One region of the Paenibacillus sp. FSL R5-0928 genome, then DNA from elsewhere that is predicted to be linked to it. Evidence: predicted binding sites of a transcription regulator. Region 1 holds the regulator's gene; each other region holds the start of a gene.
What was found. The regulator Rex, encoded in region 1, represses fermentation and respiration genes when NADH is low (regulators of the CRP and FNR family bind a similar motif). The targets are predictions, from matches to a motif close to TTGTGAAATATTTCACAA.
Positions count from the first base shown of each region.

Region 1 (3,303 bases):
GGATCCATTTTTTCCTTTTCTTCAAGGTACAGCTCCCTTTCTAGTAATATATCTTTTTTGATTATATAACACACCCGCGTGTTTATCCAAAATTTCATAATTTTCTAGCTTTCCCAGCCTTTAAAATGTACAAAAGGCCGCAACTTTTGCTAAAAGCAAAAAGTCGCAGCCTATTATTTATTCGTTATTATCCAGACTTAACGCTTCAATAAACCTTCGAAGGCTTCTTGCGCTTTACGCCGGATAGCTTCCTCATCCAGGGTTAAGCATTGTCCATGCTTGATGACCTGTTTACCATTCACCCACACATGCTCAACATCCTTAGCGCTAGCAGAGTAAACTGCATGAGACAACAGATCTGTGTGTGGCAGCAAATGCGGCTGATCTATATCAATTGCAATGAAATCAGCTTTCATCCCAACAGCAAGTCTACCTACATTATTTAAAAAGATGGACTGGGCGCCATATTCTGTAGCCATACGTAGAGCTTCTGGAGCTGGAACAGCCGTTGGATCACCGCTGACACCCTTATGAATGAGAGCTGCAAGCCGCATCTCTTCAAACATATCCAAGTTATTGTTGCTTGCCGCGCCATCCGTGCCAAGAGACACCTTCACACCAGCTTTTAGAAGATCAGTAACCCGAGCCACTCCGCTAGCCAGCTTCAAATTACTGCCCGGATTATGAGAGACACCCACATTATGGCGAGCCAAGATCTCAATCTCTTCATCATTTAAATGAACACCATGTGCAACTATCGAGGGACGTGTGAACATTCCAAGCTTCTCTAAGTGAGCTACAGGACGCAACCCGTAATCCGCCACATTTTGTTCCACTTCACGTTTCGTTTCGGACATATGCGTATGCATCGGTAAATCCAGATCATGCGCTGCCTGCACGAACTTAACCAGGAAGTCCGGAGGGCAAGTATAAGGGGCGTGCGGCGAGATCATAGTAGTAATTCTACCGTCCGCCTTTCCATGCCAGTTACGGGCAAAAGAAATCGCTTCCGCAAGCTTGTGATTCTGTACATCCTCTGGACATAACCCGATCACACCACGCATCAATACGGAACGGATACCTGATAACTCAGCTACCTCAGCTACTCGGTCCATATGATCATACATATCGAGGAAGGTCGTAGTTCCACCCTTCAGCATTTCCAATACAGATAAGGAGGTTCCCCAGTATACATCATCACCGGTGAACTTTTCCTCCATCGGCCACATTTTCTCCTGAAGCCACACTTGTAGCGCTAAATCATCTCCATATCCACGCAGCAAAGACATCGCCGCATGACCATGTGTGTTTACAAGTCCAGGCATGAACAGCAGACGACTGCCATCAACCACTTGCACTCCAGCTTCCATCTGAGGCTCTTCTTTTCCTATGTAAGTGATTAAATCATCTTCAATAGTCATATATCCACTCAGAACCGGCTCATCCGTTCCCGGAGTCAGAAAATACCCGCCCTTAATTATCGTTTTATTGCTGTTCATGTTCGCTTTCTTCCTTTCCATCCCGCAAGTAATAAGCAAGACTTTGCAGATCAGTTGTAAAATCAGCTGCATGCACCCGGATATTCGGTGGTGTCTTCAGAATCACAGGGGCAAAGTTCAAAATCGCTTCAATCCCAGAAGAAATGAGAATATCTGCTACATTTTGAGCTTCTGAATCAGGTACGGTAATAATGGCAATGCGAATACCTTGCTCACGAATCGTGCTGCCTAGTTCATCCATTGGTTGCACAGTAAGGGAGTTGATCTTACGTCCAACCTTAGGAGCGTACGAATCAAATATAGCGGTGATTTTCATTGTATCTTTAAGATATGCATTGTAATTAGACAAGGCATGTCCGAGATTACCTGCCCCTACTAAAGCTACATTAAGCTGTTGATCCAGCTTCAGAATATGACGGATTTTCTCAATAAGATACGTTACATCATAGCCGATACCTTTTCTGCCGAAGTCACCAAAATACGCTAAATCCTTACGAATCTGTGCGGGATTAAGATCCAGCTTTTGTCCAAGTTCCTGAGAGGAAACTGTTAATATTTCGCGATTCTGGAGATCATTCAAAAAACGCAAATACACAGGTAGTCTGCGAACAACGGCTTCTGATATTTTATCCGATTTCATATTTTTCCTCCTAAAAATAGTAATGTTCTTGTGAAAATCCATATTCAAACGTATACCTCTCCTTATTAAGGGCGGTACTGTAACTTACCGCCCTTAAGGATAAGGAGGAGCTAAACTGAAGACGAGCATTTTAAGAAGCGCCGCCATCCTCTAGCCATTCCGCTATGCGGGGGACCATTTGATCAGTCAGCATATGCTCCATTTTGGGACCAGGCAATGAATAAAGGAAATACTTCCCGTAATGAGATTCAATAACCCTTGTATCATAAACAATAACTATTCCGCGATCCTGCGCCGTGCGAACCAGTCTTCCGAATCCCTGCTTAAAACGAATAACCGCTTGAGGAACAGACAATTTCATGAACGGATTCTTCTTCTGAGCCTGCAATAACTCCGACTTCGCTTCCGCCAACGGGTGATTCGGCGGTTGAAACGGAAGTCTCACGATGGCCAGGCAAGTCAGTGCTTCACCTGGAATATCTACACCTTCCCAGAAGCTGCTCGTCCCCAGCAGAACGGATGCTGCACTGTCCTGAAAGCGGCGGATCAGCTTGCTCCGGCTGCCACCTTCCACGCCTTGACCAAGCACCGTAATCTCTTGTGAGGCCAAAGCCTCTTTAAGCGGATCATATACCTGACGCAGCATTTTATAAGAAGTAAACAGAACCAGCATCCGCCCACGTGTTGTTTTGGCAGCTTCTGCTAACGACTGTACGAGTGTATCGACAAATCGAGCATCGCCCACACTGCCCTTCACACTAGGAAAATCACGCGGTATAACTAGCAGCGCCTGCTCGCGATACTTAAAGGGAGAAGGAAGGAGTGAAGTCATTAGACGTCCCTCTTCCGCAGCTTCGTTAAGTCCGAGATTATCAATCATAAACTGAAAAGATTTATCTACAGACAGCGTCGCCGAGGTAAGCACGATGCTTTTTTTCTTATCGAAGAACAACTCTTTAAGCTGGCTGCTAACATCCACAGGGACGGCATACATCTGCAGTGATTTGCTGCGGTAATTTCCATTTGCCTCCAGCCAATATACTACATTATCGTCATTCAGCCCCATAAAGAATCTTACTTGCTCACGTATGGAAGCCAAATCCTTAAATAAACCGCTAATATCAGTAACAAGACTGTCTGCTGAGGATTGGCTTTCCTGGTCAC
Region 1 is NZ_CP150225.1:4,815,632-4,818,934, forward strand. It holds gene MKZ16_RS21740 (DUF5590 domain-containing protein) at 1-25, opposite strand, end outside; gene MKZ16_RS21745 (amidohydrolase) at 198-1,499, opposite strand; gene MKZ16_RS21750 (redox-sensing transcriptional repressor Rex) at 1,486-2,139, opposite strand; gene dinG (ATP-dependent DNA helicase DinG) at 2,270-3,303, opposite strand, start outside.

Region 2 (3,303 bases), 2.0 Mb from region 1:
TGAGGTACAACTAGTGTGTTTTTGGTGGCAATAGCGACTATGGGGTCCGATGGCAAGTCAAATGTGCTCGAAAGTTACGAATAAGGTCATCTGAGTCCGATCGTGCTGAGTCAACGCCCACCGCAGAAGCTATCGGACCCAGAAGCCGCTATTTGGTAATTAATCGCCTATTAAGCGTGATTTCGGACTCCAATGCAGCTATTACATAGAATGAGGTACAGCTAGTGTGTTTTTGGTGGCAATAGCGACTATGGGGTTCGATAGCGAGCCAAATGTGCTCAAATGCTACCAATAGGGTCATCTGAGTCCGATGTCCGATAGTAAGCCAAATGTGTTCAGAAGCTACGGTTAGGGTCATCTGAGTCCGATCGTGCTGAGTCAACGCCCACCGCAGAAGCTTTCGGACTCAGAAGCCGCTATTTAGCAATTAATCGCCTTTTGAGTGTGATTTCGGACTCCAATGCAGCTATTACATAGAATGAGGTGCAACTATTGTGTTTTTGGTGGCAATAGCGACTATGGGGTCCGATAGCGAGCCAAATGTGCTCAAATGCTACGAATAGGGTCATCTGAGTCCGATGTCCGATAGCAAGCCAAATGTGCTCGAAAGTTAAGATTAGGGGCATCTGAGTCCGATCGTGCTGAGTCATCATCCCTCCGCAGAAGCTTTCGGACTCAGAAGGCGCTATATAGCAATTAATCGCCTTTTGAGCGTGATTTCGGACTCCAGTGCAGCTATTACATAGAACGAGGTACAACTAGTGTGTTTTTCGTGCTAATAGCGACGATGGGGTCCGATAGCAAGCCAAATGTGCTCGAAAGTTAAGATTAGGGGCATCTGGGTCCGATGTCCGGGTGTGGGCCAAATATGCTCAAAAGCTACGATTAGAGTCATCCGAGTCCGATAGAATGCCGATAGTGAGGTATGACTACAGTGAGGTATAGCTACAGTGAGGTATAGCTACAGTGAGATATAGCTGCATATAAGGACAACTGTGTCCGATAGCTGCTGCGTACGCTCAAATGTAATCCAACGAAACAAGATATGCTGGCTTAGTCGGTCATACATAAACTTCTATTTGTGCACAGGTCGCAGTAAATTTGACATGTCAGTGAAAACTTTCACTTAGTTTTCTCAAAGTGATAATTATCACGTTAATGTGTTTTACGACACGCTACAATGGTCATAAAGGAACAAATTTGAAGTAAATAGATGAAGGAGATAGGAACCATGGCTTATAGCAAACCGCAGCAAATTGCCGAAGTAACTGTAGAGAATGGCATAAAAAAAGCTCATAATCCGCTAAGTACCGTACTTATTCTGGGCTTTTTGGGAGGAGCGTTTATTGCGCTCGGGTTTTTATTGGATATTCGCGTCATTGCTGGCGCACCACAGGAATGGGGTTCCATTGCTAACTTTATCGGAGCCGCAGTCTTCCCCGTTGGGCTGATCATGGTACTCCTTGCAGGTGGAGAACTGCTGACAGGGAATATGATGGCCGTGCCGCTCGCTTTTATGGCTAAGAAGATTTCTTTCTGGGAAGTTGTGAAGAATCTTTTGCTCATTACGATTAGTAATCTGGCAGGGGCATTATTTGTAGCTTATTTCTTCGGTCATGTGGTGGGTTTAACTTCAGAGGGTGTGTATTTAGAGAAATTGGTGGATATGGCTGGTCATAAAATCGATGCAGAATTCTTTCCGGCATTTGTTTCGGGTATCGGCTGTAACTGGCTCGTTGCGCTGGCCGTATGGCTCTCCTATGGAGCAGATAACTTCAGCGGCAAAATCCTTGGTATTTGGTTCCCAACGATGGCCTTTGTTGCGATCGGATTCCAGCACGTTGTAGCTAACATGTTCCTAATTCCAGCAGCTATTTTTGAAGGTTACTATTCATGGGGGCAATACTTCACTAACTTTGTTCCCGTCTGGCTCGGCAATCTAACGGGTGGAGCAATATTTGTCGCAGCTGCCTATTGGATGGCATACTTGCGTAAAGCACCTACGGCTATTCAATCCGTAGATAGCATGTCCGGCAGCAGTGTCAAAAAACACGCTTAAGCTCGTCTTATAGAGCACTCCATAGAACATTCAAGGTCTGCCTTATTGGTGGCGTTAATGTTTTAGGGGTGCTTTTTGTTATGTAGACACAAAAAAATCCGCCGTGATATATCCGCGCTCGGGGGAACGAAATCGGATCACGGCGAATTTTGAAGGGGGAGTGTTTCTAGGCTCTATTACCCTGTCTTTCTAAAAGCGAATCAGTTTCTTCTTGTTTAGTTTGCTTTACGGACGACAGCCACGGCTTTAAAATAAGAATAGATATTAGAGCTAGGAAGGACTGCGGACGTGAACCCCAAGGGAGACGGGATAATTCATGCGATATGTTCGTTTTATCCTCTAGATTTCATGCATACTTTATCACGATAAAACGTCAATGTGTATGCTTGCTCATAACCCTGTTTTGGGATGATACTGGATGGAATAATGACACATATATAACAGGGGATGTACACTACTTATGAAGTTTTTACAGGCATATCCAAAAGAAGTGAAAATATTTCTAATTGCCAGCCTAATTAATGCAACAGGTAGTGCGCTGATGTGGCCGCTCGTTACGATGTATGTATTTGATGAGCTTGGACGCAGCATGTCAGATGCTGGACTGGTGATTCTTATTCAATCGGTTGGTGGGATCGTGGGTCAACTACTCGGGGGCTCACTCTATCATAAGGTAGGCGTTAACCGGCTGATTGTCGGAGCGCTCGCCATGAATGCTTTGGCACTGTTCACCTTGCCGGCAGCTAGTAACAACTGGACGTTATTTATGGTTGCAATGGGACTGGTAGGATTATTTAATTCCTTATCATTACCTGCCATTCAGGCATTTATCGGCTTTCGTTTCACGAAGCAGCGTGGTGAGCTGTTTAATGTTATTTATGTCGCCAATAATATTGGTGTAGCACTGGGTACGGCATTAAGTGGTTTTTTGGCCGATATTTCTTATATGCTAAGCTTTGTGATGAATGGTGTAACCTCGGCTGTATTTGCGGGTTTCTTTTTTGTATATCTGAAGAAAATCGGTGGAGAACCTGCGCATGAGGTAATGGGGCATCAGAAGAATGAACCAGAGAAACAATCCACGTGGAAGCTAATGGGGCATACTCGTATTTATCTTTATATGGGGATCGGTTCTTTGTTCCTGCTTCTCGGTAACTCTATCTGGAATACAGGTGTATCTCCGTTCATTATTTCAGAGGGCTGGCCTAAGAAAACTTATGGTTTTCTCTGGACACTGAACGGTA
Region 2 is NZ_CP150225.1:6,772,347-6,775,649, reverse strand. It holds gene MKZ16_RS30760 (formate/nitrite transporter family protein) at 1,232-2,059, shown strand; gene MKZ16_RS30755 (MFS transporter) at 2,520-3,303, shown strand, end outside.
Region 2: MKZ16_RS30760 (formate/nitrite transporter family protein) is a predicted target of Rex. The motif match lies at 1,111-1,128, and genes of this name have one in related genera.

Region 3 (3,303 bases), 2.4 Mb from region 1:
GGAACAACCGTCCACCACCGGGCCGCTGCAATAATGCGCCTACACATTCGCCACCTTCAGTGATGAGATCGATAACATAATGATCATCCCAGACCTCAATATTCTCATGTTCCGCTACCTGTTCCGCCAATGCACGAACAATCTCATAACCAGTAGCATCCCCATTAGCATGCAAAATACGGCGGTGGCTGTGCGCTCCTTCCTGAGTCAAAGCCAGTACCCCATCTTCCTTATCAAACAGGGTTCCTAAGCGAATTAACTCATGAACGCCTTCCGGCCCTTCATTAACAAGTGCATCGACAGCTGTTGAGGAGCAAAGACCTGCACCGGCCATTAAGGTATCCTGCCGGTGGTATGCAGGGGAATCATCCTCAGCTATAACAGCTGCGATCCCCCCCTGTGCATAGCGAGTATTACTTTCCATTACTGATTTCTTTGTGATCATTATGACACGCCGATCTTCACTGGCTTTAATAGCCGTGAATAGTCCGGCAATCCCTGAACCAATAACAATACAATCTGTCTTTACCGTAGGAATATCCCGAAGATCAAAATCAACCAAATATTGTGGAATCATGACCGCTTTTCACCTGTTTCAACGAAAGAGTAGCGCATGCTACCGGACTTGTAGCATGCGCTCTAGGGATGTTCTGGCTTTGTCGGCGACAGCAGGCGGTACATAGATTTGTGGCTTCATCGTCTCCAGGCATTTCACCAGTTTTTTTAGATTATTAACTTTCATATTAGGACAAACAAGAAATTTGGTAGCAAAATGGAATTCTTTATCTGGACTATCCTTACGAAGCTGATATCCGGTACCATCTTCCGTTCCAACGATAAATTGCTTACGATCCGATTTCCGGCAATACTCCAGAATTGATGTAGTGCTGCCTACATAGTCACCCATGGCCACTACTTCAGGACGGCACTCTGGATGAACTACAAATTCCGCATCTGGATATTTTGCTCTCATTTCTACTACATCTTTGACGGTCAACATGTCGTGAGTGTTGCAATAGCCTTCCCAAATAATCAGCTTCTTGCCCGTCTGATCTTGTACATATTGACCAAGATTCTTATCTGGGACCCAAATAATCTCTTCAGCATCAAGGGATTCGATTACTTTCACAGCATTAGCTGAGGTACAACAAATATCGGTTTCTGCTTTAATCTCGGCAGACGAGTTGATATAAGTGACTACTTTAGCATTTGGATGTTGAGCTTTAAGCTTACGCAAACCGTCTACATTGACCATATCTGCCATTGGACAGCCTGCACGTTCATCAGGAATAAGAACGGTTTTGTTCGGGGCTAGAATTTTTGCACTTTCCCCCATGAAATGAACACCGCAGAATACAATAACTTCCGCATCTGTCTCTGCAGCCTTCTGAGCGAGTAAAAAAGAGTCGCCCCGGAAATCGGCAACCTCCTGAATTTCATCACGCTGATAATAATGAGCTAAAATGATTGCGTTTCGTTCCTTTTTAAGCTGTTCAAGACGTATACGAAGTTCTCGATTCTGTTCCTGCTTGCGCTCAAGCGCCAGAGCTTCCACCGATTGTTCTCCCCCTTAAATCCTCGCGGCTTTTCGCCGACATGATGTTATCAAATGGCATGCGCCATCATGGTGAAAAAATGAACATGCTGATATAAATAGTAAGTAATATTAATCACTAATGTACACAACGTTCCAGCCCCTGTCAATGTAACTGGACAGGCTTTAAGGCATAGAATCCCTTAAAAATTAAAATAAAAAATCCGGAGAACAGTTACGTTCTCCGGATAAATTTACATCATATGAATGGTGGACCCAATTAGGTAAGGCTAGTGCCCCCACCTTTGTTGTCATCACCGGAACCGTCATTACCCTCAGAATCAGGGTTATTCGGGATATCCTTTGATAAGTCAGGAAGTGTGGACTGTTCGTCCTCAGGCTTGCCTTGAATGCGAACTCGCACATCACCGATATTGTCGATGACAGGCTCGCCAACTTCATGGGCAACACCTTCGCCACCCTCTGGTTTACCATCCTCGGAAAGGAATCCTTGTTCAATCAGTTGTGTGATCTGATCAAGCTCAAGTGTTTCTTTCTCAAGTAATGTATTGGCAATCAAGTGCATTTCTTTGGAGTGTTTGATCAACAGATCTTTACAACGTTCGTAACTCGAAGTAATAAAGTTCTGCATTTCCTGATCAATCTCATAAGCAATGGAGTCACTGTAATTCTGTTCATGCCCAATATCACGACCTAAGAATACTTGACCTTGAGAAGATCCGAACTGCATAGGTCCAAGCTTATCGCTCATACCGTACTCCATAATCATGGCACGCACGATGCGCGTAGCCTGTTGGAAGTCACTGTATGCACCCGTACCGATCTCACCAATAAACAATTCTTCGGCAACACGTCCACCAAGTAATCCAGTAACCTTATCTAAAAGCTCCTGCTTGGTAACGATCATCCGATCTTCCTTCGGAAGCATAATAACGTATCCGCCTGCACGTCCGCGTGGGATAATAGTAACTTTATGCACCATATCGGCGTGCTCAAGGAAGTAACCAGCAATAGTATGGCCTGCTTCATGATAAGCTACAATACGTTTCTCGCGGTCACTGATCACACGGCTGCGTTTCTCAGTACCTACGATAACACGGTCGATAGCTTCATCCACTTCAATCATGGAAATATCTTTACGGTTACGGCGTGCAGCTAGCAAAGCTGCCTCATTCAGCAGATTCTCCAAATCAGCACCTGTGAATCCGGTTGTGCGTTTAGCAACAACATCCAGTCTTACATCTTTCGTAAGCGGTTTGTTACGAGCGTGCACCTTAAGTACAGCTTCACGGCCTTTCACATCAGGACGGTCAACCGTAATTTGACGGTCAAAACGTCCTGGACGAAGCAATGCCGGATCAAGTATATCAGCGCGGTTAGTCGCCGCTACAATAATAATGCCTTCGTTACCACCGAATCCATCCATCTCAACCAGCAATTGGTTAAGCGTCTGCTCACGCTCGTCATGTCCGCCACCAAGACCGGCACCACGCTGACGACCCACAGCATCAATTTCATCAATGAAGATAATACATGGAGCATTCTTCTTAGCATTCTCGAACAAATCACGTACCCGAGAAGCACCAACACCCACGAACATTTCCACAAAGTCAGAACCGGAAATACTAAAGAAAGGAACGCCAGCTTCACCTGCTACCGCACGGGCAAGCAATGTTTTACCTGTTCCCGGAGGACCTACAAGCAATACGCCCTTAGGAATACGTGCGCCGACAGCTGCAAATTTGCGT
Region 3 is NZ_CP150225.1:73,236-76,538, reverse strand. It holds gene nadB (L-aspartate oxidase) at 1-577, opposite strand, end outside; gene nadA (quinolinate synthase NadA) at 617-1,555, opposite strand; gene ftsH (ATP-dependent zinc metalloprotease FtsH) at 1,815-3,303, opposite strand, start outside.
Region 3: nadA (quinolinate synthase NadA) is a predicted target of Rex. The motif match lies at 1,626-1,643, and genes of this name have one in related genera.

Region 4 (3,303 bases), 3.2 Mb from region 1:
TTCATCATCGACGATGATAATCTTCCACATCTTCATTCCACTCCCCGTCCAAAGGTATTCGAATGACCATAACGGTAATGCCATCTTCGCTCTTCACTGCAAGGCCATATGGCACCCCGTAAGCTAGTCGAATGCGATGGTTTACACTGTATAGCCCAAAGCCTGTGGCAGAACGATCATATGTATCATCAAGAAGGGCTTGATTCATCTGTTCAAGCTTCTCTTCCGGAATCATAACCCCATTATTCTCAACCTTAATGACCAAATAATCGGCCTGTTTATATGCTGTAATCGAAATTTTACACTTTTGATCCCCAAGTGGCTTAATCCCGTGATAAATCGCATTTTCCACCAAAGGCTGCAGCATGAAGCGAACGACTTGGCACTGAGCAAGCTTTTCATCATATCGAAGCTCGTAGTCCAGAATCTCCTCATATCGCACACCTTGAATATGAAGATAACTCTCGACATGGTACAACTCCTGATCAAGCAGAATGTAGGGACTGCCTGTGCCAAGCCCTAATCGGAAATACGCGCTAAGCGCTTCCACCATCTCCACCACATTGTCTGCTCCATGTTCCGTTGCCATCCACTGGATCGTATCCAATGTGTTGTATAAAAAGTGCGGCTTGATCTGCTCATGAATCAGTCTGAGTTCCATCTCCTTTCGGTCCTGCTCCACAGCGTATAATTGAACAAGCATGTCATTGAAGCTTCGTCCAAGATCGCCGATCTCATCCGAGCGCGTAACATCTGCACGTATGGTTTGGTTACCGTTCTGCACATTTTCCATTACCTGACGAAGCGACTGAATTGGACGAATAATGGAAGAAGCAAGCAGCAGCAGAAAGACGATAAACGCACTACCGATAAGAACACCTACCAGCAATGCAGTCCGCTGGGTTTTGATCACCGCTAATGATAGACTTGAATTCGGTACTTTGAGTACTAACTTCCAGCCTTCTACATTTTGAATTGGAGCCTCAAATACACTCATGTTCTTCTTATCTGCTGCATCCTCCGCTCCTTCTCCTTCACCCAGCTCTCTGCAATCGACGATAAGCTGGCCTGACTGGTCATATAGCATTACATCTTGAGCAATCTCCTTCATCTTCTTGACGGAGACGGCTGCGGCAATATAAGCTACCTCATCATTCACCGATGGATTCACGCGATAAAGAATGACGACGATTTCGGCTGCATTCGCTTTGGATACGATCGGATTGCTCACCACATAATTGGTATCTGAATTCAGCAGTTTTAGATAGTAGGGTCGGTTTAGTATCGAAAAAGGCTTGTCCTTTGCTGACCAGGAATTTCCGTGAATATCCACCACGCGTATGGATTCGTACTCTACTTGCTTCTTCGCCTCGAACTTATCGATCTCTTGCAGCAATTCATCTCGTGTCCAATGATGGTCCGAAGCTAGAGAAGCAAACATGTCTATCTCACCGATGCGCTGATTAAACCAATAATCGATCTGGTCGCTGCGTGCATTAACCACTTGCTGCGTTAAGTTCTTATTCAAAGGGACAACCGTATGGTTCATCTCCAAATATATTGTTACAAGCAATGCAATAAACAGCAGCAAGAAGCAGCTTCCTGCGATTAATGTGATTTTTAAGTGAATTGATTTCATTGTAATCATAGCCCTTCATAATATCCGTTTCTTACATGCCCGAAAAAGACAAAAAAACGCTAATCTGTGCAAATACATAATGCTGTACTAAATCTATAATAGGTCTTGTGCATATTTTCACATGAAATAACATTCATGTCTAGGCTAGAGATAAAGGATTTGCCTAGCAAATCTTCCTCTCCCTAGTGTATGTAACCAATTCACAACAGAATGAAGGAGATATTATGCGAACTCACACGAAAAAGCTGTTATCTATTCTACTAGTCCTCAGTCTTATGTTCACGCTTGCTGCCTGCGGCGGTAAAGATGCAGAACCCGCTGCAGATGCAAACGGAGTTCAAGTCTTTGAAGGAGTTGGGCAAGGTAAACATGGCGATATTAAAGTACAAGTCTCCTTATTAGATAACAAGATCACTGACATTAAAGTGACAGAGCATAAGGAAAATGAAGTACTTGCAGAACCTGTTTATACGCAGCTCAAGCAAGATGTCATGGCAACTAACAGCGCAAAAGTTGATGCCATTAGCGGATCTACAGTTACAAGCAAAGGATATCTCGAAGCCATTCAAGATGCAATTACGAAGTCTGGACTTACCCTTGTCGCTGGCGCTGCAGTCAGTGGAAGCAAAGACAAAGAAGAAGTCGAGCAAACCTATGATGTTGTCGTCATCGGTGCCGGGGGTGCTGGCTTTAGTGCGGCTATCGAAGCGAAGAGCGCTGGAGCTAATGTAGTTCTGCTCGAGAAAATGCCAGCTGTTGGCGGCAACACATTGATCTCCGGTGGTGAGATGAATGCGCCGGACAACTGGGTTGAACGTGCTCTTGGCATCACTGATGACACGGCTGACTTGTTCTATGATGATACGATGAAAGGCGGAGACAACCTCGGGGATCCAAAGATGGTTCGTATTCTTGCCGACAATGCTCTAGCATCTGCCGAATGGCTGCGCGATGATATCAAGGTAGAGTTCTTACCTGATCATCTGTTCCAATTTGGAGGCCATTCCAGAAAACGTGCGTTGATTCCTGTAGGTCATACAGGTGTTGAATTGATTACTAAGTTAAAAGCCAAAACAGACGCTGATCAAATCACTATCAAAACGAATATGAAAGCCGAAACCTTGCTGAAGGACGAAAGCGGCAAAGTAACAGGTGTAACTGCGACTTCGGGTACTGGCGACAAGATCACATTCCATGCGAACAAAGGCGTCATCATCGCTACCGGTGGTTTTGGATCCAATGTAGAGATGCGTAAGAAGTATAACCCTACAATGGATGAAAAATATATGACTACCGATACACCAGGATCTACAGGTGACGGTATCGTTATGGCAGAAACGATTGGCGCCAAACTGACAAACATGGAGAGTATTCAAACATATCCAATCTGTAATCCTGAGACAGGTGTTATTTCCCTGGTTGCAGACTCCCGCTTCGATGGTGCGATCCTGATTAACCAAGAAGGCAAGCGCTTCGTTGAGGAATTAGAACGTCGTGACGTTATTTCTAAAGCAATTCTTGCCCAAACGGGCGGATATACGTATCAATTATGGAATCAAGGCATTGAGGATATCGGTAAAACGATAGAAGTTCATCAAGACGAATACGATCAACTCGTTAAACAAGGCTTGCTCTTTAAAGCCGATACGATTGAAGAGGCAGCT
Region 4 is NZ_CP150225.1:801,711-805,013, reverse strand. It holds gene MKZ16_RS03545 (response regulator) at 1-30, opposite strand, end outside; gene MKZ16_RS03540 (histidine kinase) at 5-1,639, opposite strand; gene MKZ16_RS03535 (flavocytochrome c) at 1,864-3,303, shown strand, end outside.
Region 4: MKZ16_RS03535 (flavocytochrome c) is a predicted target of Rex. The motif match lies at 1,745-1,762, and genes of this name have one in related genera.